Regions from separate parts of the Achromobacter sp. 1011791174 genome, predicted to be linked through region 2. Evidence: riboswitches for the same ligand, from Rfam matches in the RefSeq annotation. Region 2 holds a riboswitch; the other holds the start of a gene.
The links. A riboswitch is a leader RNA that binds a small molecule or an ion and turns the genes downstream of it on or off. The one in region 2 is predicted to bind glycine.
Positions count from the first base shown of each region.

Region 1 (7,481 bases), on a different contig from region 2:
GGGCCTGCCGGCCGGCGCGCGCGAAGCTTCGAGTTTACGAGTGTTCGACGGCTTTGCCGTTACGGACAAATGGCAGCTTGCAGACCAGGGCGGGCACCCACTTGCCACGGATGTCCACCTCGACCGTGTCGCCGGGAGCCACGCCCACGGGCAGGCGGGCGAAGCCGATGGACACGCCCAGCGTGGGCGACATGGTGCCGCTGGTCAGCTCGCCCGCGCCCTGCTTGGCGCGCACGGCCATGTGGGCGCGCATCACGCCGCGCTCCTGCAGCTTCAGGCCCAGGAAGGCGGCCGGGGTGGCGAATTGTTCCAGCGCGTCGCGGCCGATGAAGCGGCGCTCGGCGTTCTTCAGCGACACCGTCCAGGTCAGGCCGGCCTGGTCGGGCTGGATCAGCTCGTCCATGTCCTGACCGTAGAGATTCATGCCGGCTTCCAGGCGCAGCGTGTCGCGCGCGCCCAGGCCGCAGGGACGCACGCCTTGCGCCGCCAGGTCGCGCCACAACGCGACGGCCTGCGTGGCGGGCAGCACGATCTCGAAGCCGTCCTCGCCGGTGTAGCCGGTGCGGGCCACCAGCGTGTCGTCGCCCACCTGGGCGGCCACGAAGGGCGTCAGCGGTTCGCTGGCGGCCTGCCAGGCCGGACGCGCGGCCCAGACCTTGGCGCGGGCGTTCGGGCCCTGCACGGCGATCATGGCCAGGTCGCGGCGCGGCGCGATGGCCACGTCGAACTTGCCGGACTGCCGGACGCGCTGCATCCAGGCGATGTCCTTGTCGGCGGTGCCGGCATTGACCACGACGCGCCACTCATCGGCGGCGAAGAAATAGATGATCAGGTCGTCGATCACGCCGCCCTGCGGATTGAGCATGCAGCTGTACAGCGCCTTGCCCGGCACGGTCAGCTTGGCCACGTCGTTGGCGACCAGGCGTTGCAGGAAGGCGAAGGCGTCCGGGCCGGTCACGTCGACGTTGAGCATGTGCGAGACATCGAACATGCCGGCGTCCTGGCGCACGGCGTGGTGCTCTTCCAACTGCGAGCCGTAGGCCAGCGGCATGTCCCAGCCGCCGAAGTCGACCATTCGGGCGCCGGAGGCGATGTGTTCGTCGGCCAGCGGGGTGCGTTTGAGGGTTGCGGACATGCGCGGGAACTCCGGAGCGGCAGCGTTGCCAGGGTTGCGGAAAGCCGCCAGCGGACACGCGTCCACGGCACGGCTGAATCTTCCGCCCCTCTGTCCTTTTGCCTGAGAGTTGCCCCGCGTGGCGGGTGTGCACCTTCGGCGCCTGGGCTGCCCGCTACGTCCCCATTCGGGACGGCCTGAAAGGCGCGGCGCCAGGTCTCTCCAGAGTGCTGTTTTGCCGCGTCGACCGAAAACCGGGACAGGGCAAGCATGGACGGTATGGGTTACCTGAGCGATTCCGGGCGAATTGCGCCTTCGGCGGCGGCCAGCGTGATGGCCGCTCTCTCCCGCAACATGCGTGACAGCGGCGCAAGCATACATCGAAACCCCGGGCGCCGGAAAGCGAGGAAACCCGGCAGTCCGCGCGCCGTTCGGGCGGCCGCGACAGACCGGGAGCAAGCCGCCGCCACTAACCCAGCGCGGTGTCCAGCAGCATCATCAGCACGAAGCCCAGCATCAGCCCGCCGGTGGCATGGACCTCGTGTCCCTTGCGGTGCGATTCGGGAATGATTTCATGGCTGATGACGAACAGCATGGCCCCGGCGGCAAAGCCCAGTCCCCACGGCAGCAAGGCCGCCGACCAGCCCACCACGGCAGCGCCCAGCACCGCGCCCAGCGGCTCGACCAGGCCCGACAGCATGCCCAGCGCCACCGCGAAGGCGCGCTTGTAACCGGCGGCCATCAGCGCCACCGCCACCACCAGCCCTTCGGGAATGTCCTGGATGGCGATGCCGGTGGCCAGCGCCGTGCCGCGCAGCGGGTCGTTGCCGGCATAGCCCACGCCGATGGCCAGCCCTTCGGGCAGGTTGTGCAGCGTGATGGCGAACACGAACAGCCAGGTGCGGCGCAGGCGATGCGCCTCGATGCCTTCCCTGCCCTTGATGAAATGCTCGTGCGGCAGGCAGCGGTCCATCAGCAGCAGCACCGCCGCGCCCAGCAGGATGGCGGCGCCCACCAGGATGCCGGCGCCCCAGGGGCCATGCCCCAGCTCGCCCGCCGCGGCGATGCCGGGCGCCACCAGAGAGAAGGCGCTGGCGGCCAACATCACGCCGGCGCCAAAGCCGTACAGGCTGTCCTGCACCTTCTGCGGCAAGGTCTGGGCGAACAGCACGGGCAGCGTGCCCAGCGCGGTCGCGGCGGCGGCCATCATGCCGCCCAGCAGCGCGTCGGCCACGTGCGGCGCGCGCACGTCCAGGCAGACCCAAAGCTGGTACAGGGCCAGGCAGGACACCAGCACGGCCAGCGTCCAGATGCTGACGCTGGTGGCGGCCGGCCGGATCCGGTGTCGGCTGAATGTGTTCATGGGCGCCTCGCTGGCCTAACCGCGATCAGCCCACGGCGGCGGCGTAGCGGCGCGCCACCTCGGACCAATCGATCACGTTGTAGAACGCGCCGATGTACTCGGGACGGCGGTTCTGGTACTTCAGGTAGTAGGCGTGCTCCCATACGTCCAGGCCCAGGATCGGGGTATTGCCGTGCATCAGCGGGCTGTCCTGGTTGGCGCTGCTCTCGACCACGAGCTTGCCGGCCGGCGTCACCGACAGCCAGGCCCAGCCGCTGCCGAAGCGGGTCAGCGCGGCCTTGGTGAAGGCTTCGCGGAAAGCGTCCAGCCCGCCGAGGTCGGACGCGATGGCCTGCGCCAGCGCGCCGTCGGGCGCGCCGCCGCCGCGCGGCGACATCACGGTCCAGAACAGGCTGTGGTTGGCATGGCCGCCGCCATTGTTGCGCACCGCCGCGGTGATGGCGGCGGGCAGCTGGTCCAGCCGCGCCACCAGCGACTCGACCGGTTCATCGGTCGACAGGCCGGCGCCTTCCAGGGCGGCGTTCAGGTTGTTGACGTAGGTCTGGTGATGCTTGCCGTGATGGATCTCCATCGTCAGCGCGTCGATGTGCGGCTCCAGCGCGTCATAGGCGTAGGGCAGCGCGGGCAAGGTATGGGCCATCAGATGTCTCCGTCAGATCGTCCCTCGGTGGCGGGAACGAATCACTATCAAAAACACAAATGATATTTATTTTTATTTGATATCACAACGGGATTGTCACAATCCGCGCGATAAGGCCGGCCTATCGCCGCCGGACGCGCGCCCGGCAGCGGCCGTCCGCGGCCTCCCGGCGCCGCCCGATTCCGTCCGCTACAGCGCCTTGCCGCAGGCCACGCCCGAGGCCCAGGCCCACTGGAAGTTGTAGCCGCCCAGCCAGCCGGTCACGTCCACGGCCTCGCCGATGAAGTACAGGCCGGGCACGGTGCGCGCCTGCATGGACTTCTGGTCCAGCCCGCGCGTATCCACGCCGCCGCGCATGACCTCGGCCTTCTTGTAGCCGGCCGTGCCGCTGGGCGTCAGCGTCCATTGATGAATGTCCTGGGCCAACCCGCGCAGCGTCTTGTCCGGCGCATCGGCCAGTCTCAAGGCCGCCAGTCCGGGCTTGCCGCCCTGCTCCGCCAGCGCCAGCCAGGCGTCGGCCAGCCGCTTGGGCCACAGCCCGGCCAGCACCGTGTGCAGCTGCTGCCGGTTTCCGGACTTGGCATCCAGCAGCTCGGCGGCCAGGTCACGGCCCGGCGCCAGGTCCACCACGATGGGCTCGCCCGGCTTCCAATAGCTGGAAATCTGCAAAATCGCCGGCCCCGACAGCCCGCGATGCGTGAACAGCAGGTCTTCGAGGAATTCGCCGCGCGCCTTGCCCTGCCCCGTGGACAGGCTCACTTCCAGCGCCACGCCGGACAGCGCCGACAAAGGCTGCCATTGCGCCGCGTCGAAGGTCAGCGGCACCAGCGCGGGCCGTGGCTCGACGATTTTCAGGCCGAACTGGCGCGCGATCTTCAGGCCGAAATCGGTGGCGCCCAGCTGCGGGATCGCCATGCCGCCGGTCGCCACGACCAGCTTGGCCGCACGGATGAGGCCCTGGCTGGTGCGCAGCTCGAAGCCCTGCTCGCCGTGGGCGATCTCGGCCACCGAACAGCCCATGTGCCAGGCCACCCGGCCTTCGTCGCACTCGGCGCGCAGCAGCCCGATGATGGATTCGCTGGAATCGTCGCAGAACAGCTGGCCGCGATGCTTCTCGTGCCAGGACACGCGATGGCGCTTGAGCAGCGCCAGGAAATCCTGCGGCGTATAGCCCGCCAGCGCCGAACGGCAGAAGTGCGGGTTCTCGGACAGGAAGTTGGCGGGGCCGGCGCCGAGATTGGTGAAATTGCAGCGGCCCCCGCCGGAAATGCGGATTTTCTCGGCCAGGCGCTCGGCGTGGTCCACCAGGACCACGCGCAGGCCCCGCTGGCCAGCCACCGCGGCGCACATCATGCCCGCGGCGCCGGCGCCCAGCACGGCAACGTCAAACAACATCGGAGCTCCGGATCCTTGCGGGATCACTCTTCCTTCAGGCAGTCGACGTAGTAGCGCTTCTCGCCGTCCTCGCCCACTTCGTCGGCCAGGCCGTGGATGTAGGTCTCGAAGCCCGGGAAGCGCTCGTTGAACTCGCGCGCGAACTGCAGGTACTGCACGATGGTGCGGTTGAAGCGCTCGCCCGGGATCAGCAGCGGAATGCCCGGCGGGTACGGCGTCAGCAGCACGCCGGTGACGCGGCCTTCCAGCTTGTCGATGTCGACGCGCTCGACCTCGCGGTGCGCCATGCGGGCGAAGGCGTCGGACGGCTTGAGCGCCGGCACCATGTCGCTCAGGTACATCTCGGTGGTCAGGCGGGCCACGTCGCGTTCGCGGTAGGCCTCGTGGATCTGCTGGCACAGGTCGCGCAGGCCCATGCGCTCGTAGCGGCGATGCACCTTGCAGAAATCGGGCAGGATGCGCCACAGCGGCTGGTTGCGGTCGTAGTCGTCCTTGAACTGCTGCAGCGCGGTCAGCAGCGTGTTCCAGCGGCCCTTGGTGATGCCGATGGTGAACAGGATGAAGAACGAATACAGGCCGGTCTTCTCGACCACCACGCCGTGCTCGGTCAGGTACTTGGACACCAGCGCGGCCGGGATGCCGGTCTCGCCGAAGCTGCCGGACATGTCCAGGCCCGGGGTGATGATCGTGGCCTTGATCGGGTCCAGCATGTTGAAGCCTTCGGCCAGGTCGCCGAAGCCGTGCCAGTGCTCGTTGGACTCCAGGATCCATTCATCGCGGTTGCCGATGCCTTCGGACACCAGGCGGTTCGGGCCCCAGACCTTGAACCACCAGTCGTTCTTGCCGAATTCGGATTCCACCTTGCGCATGGCGCGGCGGAAGTCCATGGCTTCGCGGATGCTTTCCTCGACCAGCGCGGTGCCTCCGGGCGGCTCCATCATGGCGGCGGCCACGTCGCAGGACGCGATGATCGCGTACTGCGGCGACGTGGACGTGTGCATCAGGTACGCCTCGTTGAACACGTTGCGATCCAGCTTGCGGGTCTCGGACTCCTGCACGATGATCTGCGAGGCCTGCGAAATGCCGGCCAGCAGCTTGTGCGTGGAGTGCGTGGCGAACACCATCGCGTCTTTGCTGCGCGGGCGGTCCTGGCCGATGGCGTGCATGTCCTGGTAGAACTCGTGGAACGCCGCGTGCGGCAGCCAGGCTTCGTCGAAGTGCAGCGTGTCGACGTGGCTGCCGAGCTGTTCCTTGATCATTTCGACGTTGTAGATCACGCCGTCGTAGGTGCTTTGCGTCAGCGTCAGGATGCGCGGGTTCTTGTTGACGGCCTCGCGCGCGAAGGGATTGGCCTCGATCTTCTTGCGGATGTTGTCCGGGTGGAATTCTTCCAGCGGGATCGGGCCGATGATGCCCAGGTGATTGCGCGTCGGGCGCAGGAACACCGGGATCGCGCCCGTCATGGTGATGGCGTGCAGGATCGACTTGTGGCAGTTGCGGTCCACCACGACCACGTCGCCGGCGGCGACGTTGGCGTGCCACACCACCTTGTTCGAGGTGGACGTGCCGTTGGTCACGAAGTAGCAGTGGTCGGCGTGGAAGATGCGCGCGGCGTTCAGCTCGGACTCGGCCACCGGGCCGGTGTGGTCCAGCAGCTGGCCCAGTTCATCCACGGCGTTGCAGACGTCGGCGCGCAGCATGTTCTCGCCGAAGAACTGGTGGAACATCTGGCCCACGGGGCTCTTCAGGAAGGCCACGCCGCCGGAGTGGCCGGGGCAGTGCCAGGAATACGAGCCGTCCTGCGCGTACTTCACCAGCTCGCGGAAGAACGGCGGCGGCAGGCTGTCCACGTAGCTGCGCGCTTCGCGGATGATATGGCGCGCCACGAACTCGGGCGTGTCCTCGAACATGTGGATGAAGCCGTGCAGCTCGCGCAGGATGTCGTTCGGGATGTGCTCGGACGTGCGCGTCTCGCCGTACAGGTAGATCGGGATGTCGGCGTTGCGAAAGCGCAGCTCGCCGATGAAGGCGCGCAGGTTCTTGATCGCGCTGGCCACGTCCTCGGGCGAGTCCACGTCGAACTCTTCATCGTCGATCGACAGGATGAAGGCGCTGGCGCGGCTCTGCTGCTGCGCGAAGGAACTCAGGTCGCCATAGCTGGTCACCCCGATCACCTCGACGCCCTCGGCCTCGATCGCGGCGGACAGGGCACGGATACCAAGACCGGACGCGTTCTCGGAACGGTAGTCCTCGTCGATGATGAAAATGGGGAAGCGGAATTTCATGCAGGCGCTCCTGGGGCAAGGCAAACGGACGCGTATAAGGGACGCGAGTGTACTGCGGTAAATAAACCGCCTGGGGATAGGCGGCGCGTAAGCCCGCCGGGGTGCGGGAATGGCCGAATTGTAGGGCGCTTTTTCTTTCAGTCCCAAGGCAATCCGCCCCGGGGCGCTCGCAGCGGCCCGCGGGTGTTGCGCATATGCCCCGCCGGGCGCGCCAGCGGCGTCGCGGCAGGCCGCCGCGACGGCGGGAAAACGGGGATCTAGCGCAGGGTCAGGGGCTCGCCGGCATGCAGGGCCGCGATGAAACGTTCGAAGTAAGGCGGGATGGCCTCGGCCTGCCCGTAACGGATACGCCGCTCGACCTTGGCGATGGCGGCCAGGCAGACCTGGGCGCCGGACTCGCCGCAGACCAGCACCACCGGGTCCTCGTCGTCGCAGACTTCGTACAACCCGCCGTGCTCGCGCCGCGCCACCTCGTACAGGTAGGCGGCCGCGCCCACGGTCTGCATCGGCGTCAGGGCCAGCGCGCCGACGTGGGCGGCCTCGAGCGCGGCATCCAGCGCATGGATGCTGCCCGGCGTGTAGTCCAGCCCGGCGCCGTCCGAGCCGGCGGCCTGGACGAACTCCTGGGCGGCGGCGGCCACCCGCGCCACGAACTCCGCCTGGACTTCGTCGCGCCTGGCTTCA
Region 1 is NZ_JCBANH010000145.1:2,655-10,135, reverse strand. It holds gene gcvT (glycine cleavage system aminomethyltransferase GcvT) at 35-1,135, opposite strand; glycine riboswitch at 1,216-1,350, opposite strand; glycine riboswitch at 1,380-1,474, opposite strand; gene AC6LJ5_RS28895 (ZIP family metal transporter) at 1,584-2,477, opposite strand; gene AC6LJ5_RS28890 (superoxide dismutase) at 2,503-3,117, opposite strand; gene AC6LJ5_RS28885 (BaiN/RdsA family NAD(P)/FAD-dependent oxidoreductase) at 3,307-4,512, opposite strand; gene AC6LJ5_RS28880 (arginine/lysine/ornithine decarboxylase) at 4,536-6,797, opposite strand; gene AC6LJ5_RS28875 (hypothetical protein) at 7,055-7,481, opposite strand, start outside.
Region 1: linked by a shared signal. The riboswitch ahead of gcvT (glycine cleavage system aminomethyltransferase GcvT) and the one ahead of AC6LJ5_RS23385 (D-amino acid dehydrogenase) in region 2 are both predicted to bind glycine.

Region 2 (7,481 bases):
GCACGAAAAAGGCCACGAGGTGCGCTGGTGGCGGCGCGACGCCGAGGCCAGCGCCGCGCTGGCCAAGGCCGGCGGGCTGGAGGTCACCGACTATCGCGGCACCCGCCGCATCGCCATCGGCGACGGCCCCGGCCAACTGCGGCTGGCGCGCGAACTGCGCGACGCGGTCCAGGGCGCCGAGCTGATCGTCATTCCGCTGCCCGCCACCACGCACGACGAGCTGGCGCCCCGGCTCGCGCCGCTGCTGGAGGAGGGGCAGGTGGTGTTCCTGCCGCCCGGCACCTTCGGCTGCCAGCTGTTCGCGCGCGCCCAGCGCCAGGCCGGCAACCGCGCGCAGGTCGCCTATGCCGAGACCGGCACCCTGCCCTACCTGGCGCGCAAGCACGGCCAGCGCGTGGTCATCAGCGGCTACGCCACGCGCCTGCCCACCGGCGTCTTCCCCCTTCGGCTGGCCGATGCCGCGCTGCGGCGGCTGGCCCAGGCCTATCCCAGCGTGGAGCCGGCGGGCGACGGCCTGTCCGGCGCGCTCATGAATGCCGGCCCCATCATCCACCCGCCGCTCATCCTGATGAACGCCGGTCCCTTGCAGCATTTCGAGCGCTGGGACATCCACAACGAAGGCACCCAGCCGGCCATCCGCGCCGTGACCGATGCGCTGGACGCCGAGCGCGTGGCGCTGCGCGAGGCGCTGGGCTATGGCGCGCCGCATTTCCCGCTGGCCGACCACTACGCCAAGGAAGGCGATGAATGGATGTACGGGCGCGGCGCCCATGGCCGCCTGACCGACAGCGGCGACTGGCGCGAGACCATCGACCTGCACCGCCACCGCTACATGCTGGAGGACACGCGGCTGGGGCTGTCCTTCCTGGTGTCGACGGGCCGCTGGGCCGGCGTGCCCATGCCGGTGGCGCAGGGCCTGCTGGCCCTGGCCTCGGCGCTGACCGGGCGCGACCTGTACGCCGAGGGCCGCACGCTGGAGAACCTGGGCCTGTCCGCGCTGTCGCGCGCCGACATGCGCGCGCTGCTGCAAGAGGGCTATTGAGATGGCCGCCCCCTTGTGCGTGATCGGCGCCGGCCGCATGGGACAGGGCATCGCCGCGTCCTACCTGATCGCCGGCCTGGAGGTGTCACTGATCGACCTCAAGCCCCGCGCCGCCGATGAACAGGCGCGCGTCCACGACGCGGCCCGCGCGGCCGTGCGCGCCGAGCTGGGCATGCTCGCGCGGCTGGGCGTGCTGAGCGAGGACCAGGCCGACGCCGCGCTGGCCCGGCTGCGGCTGCGCGCGAGGGACGATGCGGCCGCCGACCTGCGCGCGGCGCGCGCGGTGTTCGAGGCCGTGCCCGAACGCCTGGACGCCAAGCGTGACGCGCTGCGCTGGCTGGACGAGGCCTGCCCGGCCGACGCCGTGGTGGCATCGACCACGTCCACCTTCCTGGTCACCGAACTGGCGGCGCTGACGGCGCATCCGGAACGCTTCCTGAACGCGCACTGGCTCAACCCGGCCAGCCTGATCCCGCTGTTGGAAGTCAGCCGGGGCCCCGCCACCCGCGATGCCGCCGCCGACCAGCTGCTGGAGCTGCTGCGCATGGCGGGCAAGACGCCGGTGATGTGCGCGCCGTCCGCCGGCTACATCGTGCCGCGCATCCAGGCGCTGGCCATGAACGAGGCGGCCCGCATGGTCGAGGAAGGCGTGGCCAGCGCCGAGGACATCGACACCGCCGTGCGCCTGGGCTTCGGTTTGCGCTTCTCGGTGCTGGGCCTGCTGGAATTCATCGACTGGGGCGGCGGCGACATCCTCTACTACGCCTCGCGCTACCTGGCCGGCGCGCTGGACCCGCGCTTCGCGGCGCCGGACGTGATCGCGCGCAACATGGAACAGGGCCGCAACGGCTTGCGCGACGGCCAGGGCTTCTACGACTACGCCGGCGTGGACGTGGACGCGTATCGGATGCAGCGGCTGGAGCAGCTGCGCGACCGGCTGGCGCTGCTGGGCCTGCTGCCGCGCTGCGGCTCGGCGCTGAACGGGGCCGGCGCCGGCGCGGCGCCGGCCGCCTGACCGGAGACCGTCCGGCGGACCGGCCTAGGCAGCGCCCGCCGCCGCGACTGCCCCACGCGCCTGCTCAACGGCCTCCCGTCTCCAGCGCATCCAGCACCTCATAGGCCAGGCGCACGCGATCGGCGTTGGGATAGTTGCGGTTGGCCAGGATCACGATGCCGATCCGGCGTCCCGGCACGAAGGCGACGTAGGCGCCGAAGCCATTGGTGGCGCCGGTCTTGTTGATCCAGGCGTCGGCGCGCGGCGCCAGCGGCGGACGCAGCGCGCGCACGTCGTGCGTCTCGAAGGCGACCGTGTTGAAATTGCCTTCCAGCACGGTATCCAGCGGCGCCGGATAGCGATACTGCTCCCACACCAGGTCCTGCGTCATGCCGCCCAGTTCGAAGTAGCCCCGGTGCGTGTCGGCGATGGCCTGATCCAGCTTGGCGTCGCCGCTGGTGCCGCCCAGGTTCAGTTCCACGAAGCGCAGCAGGTCGCGGGCGCTGGTCTTGACGCCGTAGGCCTCGTCGGCCAGCACGCCGGGACTCACGCGCACCGGCTGGTTGCGCTTGTCGTAGCCCTGCGCGTAGCGCGCCATCTGGTCGGCCGGCACCTGCAGATAGGTGCTGGGCAGGCCCAGCTTGGGCAACAGCGTGCCCTGCATCAGCGGCACATAGGCCTGGCCCATGGCATTGGCGGTGGCCACGCCCAGCATGCCGATGCTGGGATTGGCATACGTGCGGCGCGTGCCCTCCGCGTAGCTGGGTTGCCAGGCCTGCAGATAGGCCATGAGCTGGGCGCGGTCGCGCACCGTGTCAGGCACCTGCAGCGGAAAGCCGCCCGCCGTGTGCGTGGCTAGGCCCAGCAGCGAGACCTTGCCAAAAGCGCTGCCCGCCAGCTCGGGCACGTGGCGCTCGACCGGATCCGCCAGCGACAGCCGACCCAGCGCCTGCGCATAGGCGGCCAAGGTGGCCGAATAGGTCTTGCTGATCGAGCCCACTTCGAACAGCGTGTCGTTGGTGACCGGGACGCGCGTCTCCCAGGATGCCAGGCCGAAACTGTAGAAATGCTGCTCGCCCTGCCGGGTCACGGCCACCGCCATGCCGGCGATTTCATGCTGCTTCATCACCGTCAGCACGGCCGCGCGCACGCGGGCGTCGGCGTCGTAGATGGGGGACAGCGCCGACGCGGGCAGCGATGCGGCAAGGGCAACGGCCAGCAGGCAGCGGCGGAACAAGGCGGACAGGCGCATGGAGAACTCCCGGAAAACAGCGCAAGCAAGGCGGGCGGGGCCAGGCGGCGGCGACCGGCATGCCGGCGCGCGCCCCGCGCGAACCCAGGATGGTAGCGCCGCCACGCCCATACTGGTACTAACCCTGAATTCCAGGACGCGAAATATTTGGCTATCCTGCCACGGTCGTAGCAAACACCCCGCAGAAGAGACTCGCCCCGGCCCGGCCGCGCGGCGGGCGCCGACGGAGCAACCGCCCCGGAAACTCTCAGGCAGACAGGACTGCGCGGTGTAGACGATCTGGAGAGAGGCGCATTGCGCGCCCACCGAAGGGGAACCCCGGCACGCGCCGGGCAAAGCTCTCAGGTACCGGGACAGATGGGGTGCAGCGGCCGGCCGGCCGTCGCCACGCCATCTGGAGCAATCATGCCCCGCATCGCCATCATTGGCGCCGGTATCACCGGCGTCACGTCCGCCTACGTCCTGCGCAAGCAGGGTTACGACGTTTCCGTCTACGACCGCCAGCGCTATCCCGCGATGGAAACCTCCTACGCCAACGGCGGCCAGCTGTCGGCCAGCAACGCCGAGGTCTGGAACAGCGCCGCCACCGTGCTCAAGGGTCTGCGCTGGCTGGGCCGCAGCAACGCGCCGCTGCTGCTCAATCCGCGCTTCAGCTGGCACAAGTATTCCTGGCTGCTGCAATTCATGCGCCAGATCCCCAACCACCGCCGCAACACCATCGCCACCACCCGGCTGGCGATCGAGGCGCGCCAGCACCTGTACGACATGGCCGAGGCCGAAGGCATCGACTTCGACCTGGAGCGGCGCGGCATCCTGCACATCTACCACGACGCCGCCAGCTTCGAGGCCGCGCGACGCGGCAACGAGCTGCTGCGCGAAGGCGGCCTGGAACGCTACGCGGTCACGCCCGAGGAGGCTCGCGACATCGAGCCGGCGCTGCAAACGGCCTGCCACGCCGGCTTCTACACGCCGTCCGACGCCACCGGCGACATCCACAAGTTCACGCGCGGGCTGGCCCAGGCCTGCGAGCGACTGGGCGTGCGCTTCGTGCAGGACGCCGACGTCGCCGCGATCGCGGCCGACGGCACGGGCTACGCGCTGGACCTGGCCGGCACGGACGGCGGCGACGACCGGCACCAGGCCGACGCCGTGGTGGTCTGCGCCGGCGCGGCCAGCCGACGCTTCGCGCGGCAGCTGGGCGACACGGTCAACATCTATCCGGTCAAGGGCTATTCGATCAGCGTGCACCTGGACGACGCCGCCAGCCGCGAGGCCGCGCCGCGCGTCAGCCTGCTCGACGAGGCCGCCAAGATCGTCACCAGCCGGCTGGGCGACCGCTTCCGCGTGGCCGGCACCGCCGAGTTCAACGGCTACAACCTGGACATCCGCGCCGAACGCGTGCAGCCGCTGGTGGACTGGACCCGCCGCCACTTCCCCGGCGTCAGGACGGCGCGCGTGGTGCCCTGGTGCGGGCTGCGCCCGATGACGCCGGACATGATGCCGCGCGTGGGTCCGGGCAAGCGGCCGGGCGTGTTCTACAACACCGGCCACGGCCACCTGGGCTGGACCTTGTCGGCGGCCACCGCGCAATTGCTGGCGGCTAGCGTCGGCGAACGGTTGCGGCCGCACTGAGACGACGCGGACGCGGCCGCAACCGGCGGACCGCCGTTCGCCGCCAGCGGCTCGCCGCCCGTCGCCTTGCGCTAGCGCGCCAGTCGGCGCATCGCCAGCGCGACGATCGCGGTCGAGGTCAGCTGCATGGCGGCGACCACGTACAGGCCGGCGGCCACGCCGCCGGTCCATTCCTTCATCCAGCCCATCATGAAGGGCGTGGCGAAGCCCGCCAGGTTGCCGACCGAGTTGATGAAGGCGATGCCGCCGGCGGCGGCCGTGCCGGTCAAGAAACCCGCCGGAATCGCCCAGAACACGGGAAACGCGCCCAGCACGCCGATGGCGGATACGCTTAGCGCGGCCATCGCCAGCACGGGATTGCCGATGTAGGCGGCGGTCAGCGCGAGCCCCGCCGCGCCGACCAGCGTGGCGCCGGCGCAATGCAGGCGCCGCTCGCCGGTCTTGTCGGAGTGCGCGCCGTTGAGCACCATCGCCACGGTGCCCAGCGTGAAGGGGATCGCCGACAGCAGGCCGATGTCCAGCGCGCCGCGCACGCCCAGCTCGCGCACCAGCGACGGCATCCAGAACGCCAGCGTGGCGTTGCCGCCGACGATGCAGAAGTAGGCGGCCGTGCACAGCCACAGCGCCGGCTGGCGCAGGGCCTGGGCGAAGCTGGCGTGCTTGCCGCCGTGGCGCTGCTCGGCCTCCAGCTCGGCTTCCAGCGCCGTCTGCTCGGCGGCCGACAGCCAGCGCGCCTGGCGCGGCCGGTCCGGCAGGTAGCCCAGCACCACGATGCCGGCGATCACCGAGGGTATGCCCTCCAGCACGAACAGCCATTGCCAGTTGCGCAACGGCGCCACGCCGTCCATGCCGCTCATGATGAGGCCCGCGATCGGACCGCCGACCACGCCGGCGATGCCGAAGGACGTCATGAACCAGCCGTTGATGCGGCCGCGCCGGCCGGCGGGGATCCAGTACGTCAGGTACAGCATGACGCCGGGAAAGAAGCCCGCCTCGAACACGCCCAGCAGGAAGCGCAGCAGATAGAACGAGAACGGCGTCGTGACGAAGGCCATGGCCATCGACGTTAGCCCCCACAGGATGGTGATGCGCGCCAGGGTCTTGCGCGCGCCGATGCGCTGCAGCAGCAGATTGCTCGGCACCTCGAACAGGAAATAGCCGATGAAGAAGATGCCCGCGCCCAGGCCGTACACGGCCTCGCTGAAACGCAGGTCCTGCAGCATCTGCAGCTTGGCGAAGCCGACGTTGACGCGGTCGATCCAGGCGAGCAGGAACAGGAAGATCAGGAAAGGAATCAGCCGCCACGCGACCTTGCTGTGCATGCGGGCGGAATCGACGGCCGGGGCATCGCCTCGGGAATGCTGCGGGGCCGGCTGTGCGGCGGGCTGCGGGGATACGGCATCCATGACTAGTTCCTTGGTGTACCGGACTGGGTTGGGGCCCAACCCGTTACAACCAGGCAGGGCGACGCATCAAGATTTTTAAATTTCTTATAAATATATTTTGAAGCATCGCAAAAATGCAGTAATCGGGACTTACCCGCAGTCGGACCCGCGGCGGGCCGAATCCGCCGCCGGTCCGTTCCCTCGACCCTCAGGCTTCAGGCCAGCAGATCCTTGGGCAGCGCCGCGATGAAGGACGCGAAGCTGATCGAGCCCTGGCCGGGACTCATGTGCCGCGTCATCAGCGTGGCGGCGCGGCCCGCGTCCTGGGCCTGGATCGCGGCGACCAGTTCGCCGTGCTGCGCCCACGAGGAAGCCAGGTGGCCGAAGGCCGAATAGGCGTGGCGGCGGTAGGCGCCGGTGCGCGAGCGCATGCGCAGGATCTCCTGGCGCAGATAGGGATTGCGCGCGCCCTGGTAGAGCGCGTCGTGGAAGCGCCGGTTGTGGTCCTGCCAGGCTTCCGCGTCCTCGCGCCGCGCCACCGCGCCGGCGCGTTCGTGGATGGCGGCCAGTTCCTCGCGCTCGGCCGGCGTCATGCGTTCGCAGGCCAGCCGCGCGCCGATGCCCTCCAGCTCGGCCAGCAGTTCCCACATCGCCAGCAGCTGCGCCACGTCCATCTTGGCCACCACCATGCCGCCGCGCGGCAGGCTGTTGAGCAGCCCTTGCGCCTGCAATTGCAGCAAGGCCTCGCGCACCGGCGTGCGCGACACCTCGTAGGTCTGCATCAGCTGCTGCTCGTCCACGGCGTCGCCCGGCAGCAGGCTGCCGTCGCGGATGGATTCCTCGATGGACAGGCGTATGCGTTCGGCGGCCTTCATCGCGGCGCTCCCGGAATCGAAAGGTTCAGGCGTGCACGGTTCGTCATATTATTTTCTTGACTTCTATAAATATATTTATGACACTGGAATCTTATTTTAAGACCTAAGCGTAGCAGGAGACACCCGTCATGGACGAGAAACGCAAGGAAGACTGGCAGTCCTGGGTCGAGCTGGCCTTCCTGAGCCACGGACTGGCCGTGCCGCCGGACGCGCAACGGGCCGTCGCCCGCACGCTGATGCGCCTGTCGGCCGTGGCCGCCGAGATCGCGCCGCGCGAGGACGGCCATGATTGACGCCTCTG
Region 2 is NZ_JCBANH010000084.1:11,128-18,608, forward strand. It holds gene AC6LJ5_RS23370 (NAD/NADP octopine/nopaline dehydrogenase family protein) at 1-1,042, shown strand, start outside; gene AC6LJ5_RS23375 (3-hydroxybutyryl-CoA dehydrogenase) at 1,044-2,057, shown strand; gene ampC (class C beta-lactamase) at 2,122-3,288, opposite strand; glycine riboswitch at 3,461-3,562, shown strand; glycine riboswitch at 3,566-3,647, shown strand; gene AC6LJ5_RS23385 (D-amino acid dehydrogenase) at 3,694-4,920, shown strand; gene AC6LJ5_RS23390 (MFS transporter) at 4,992-6,326, opposite strand; gene AC6LJ5_RS23395 (GntR family transcriptional regulator) at 6,521-7,180, opposite strand; gene AC6LJ5_RS23400 (hypothetical protein) at 7,309-7,473, shown strand; gene AC6LJ5_RS23405 (amidase) at 7,466-7,481, shown strand, end outside.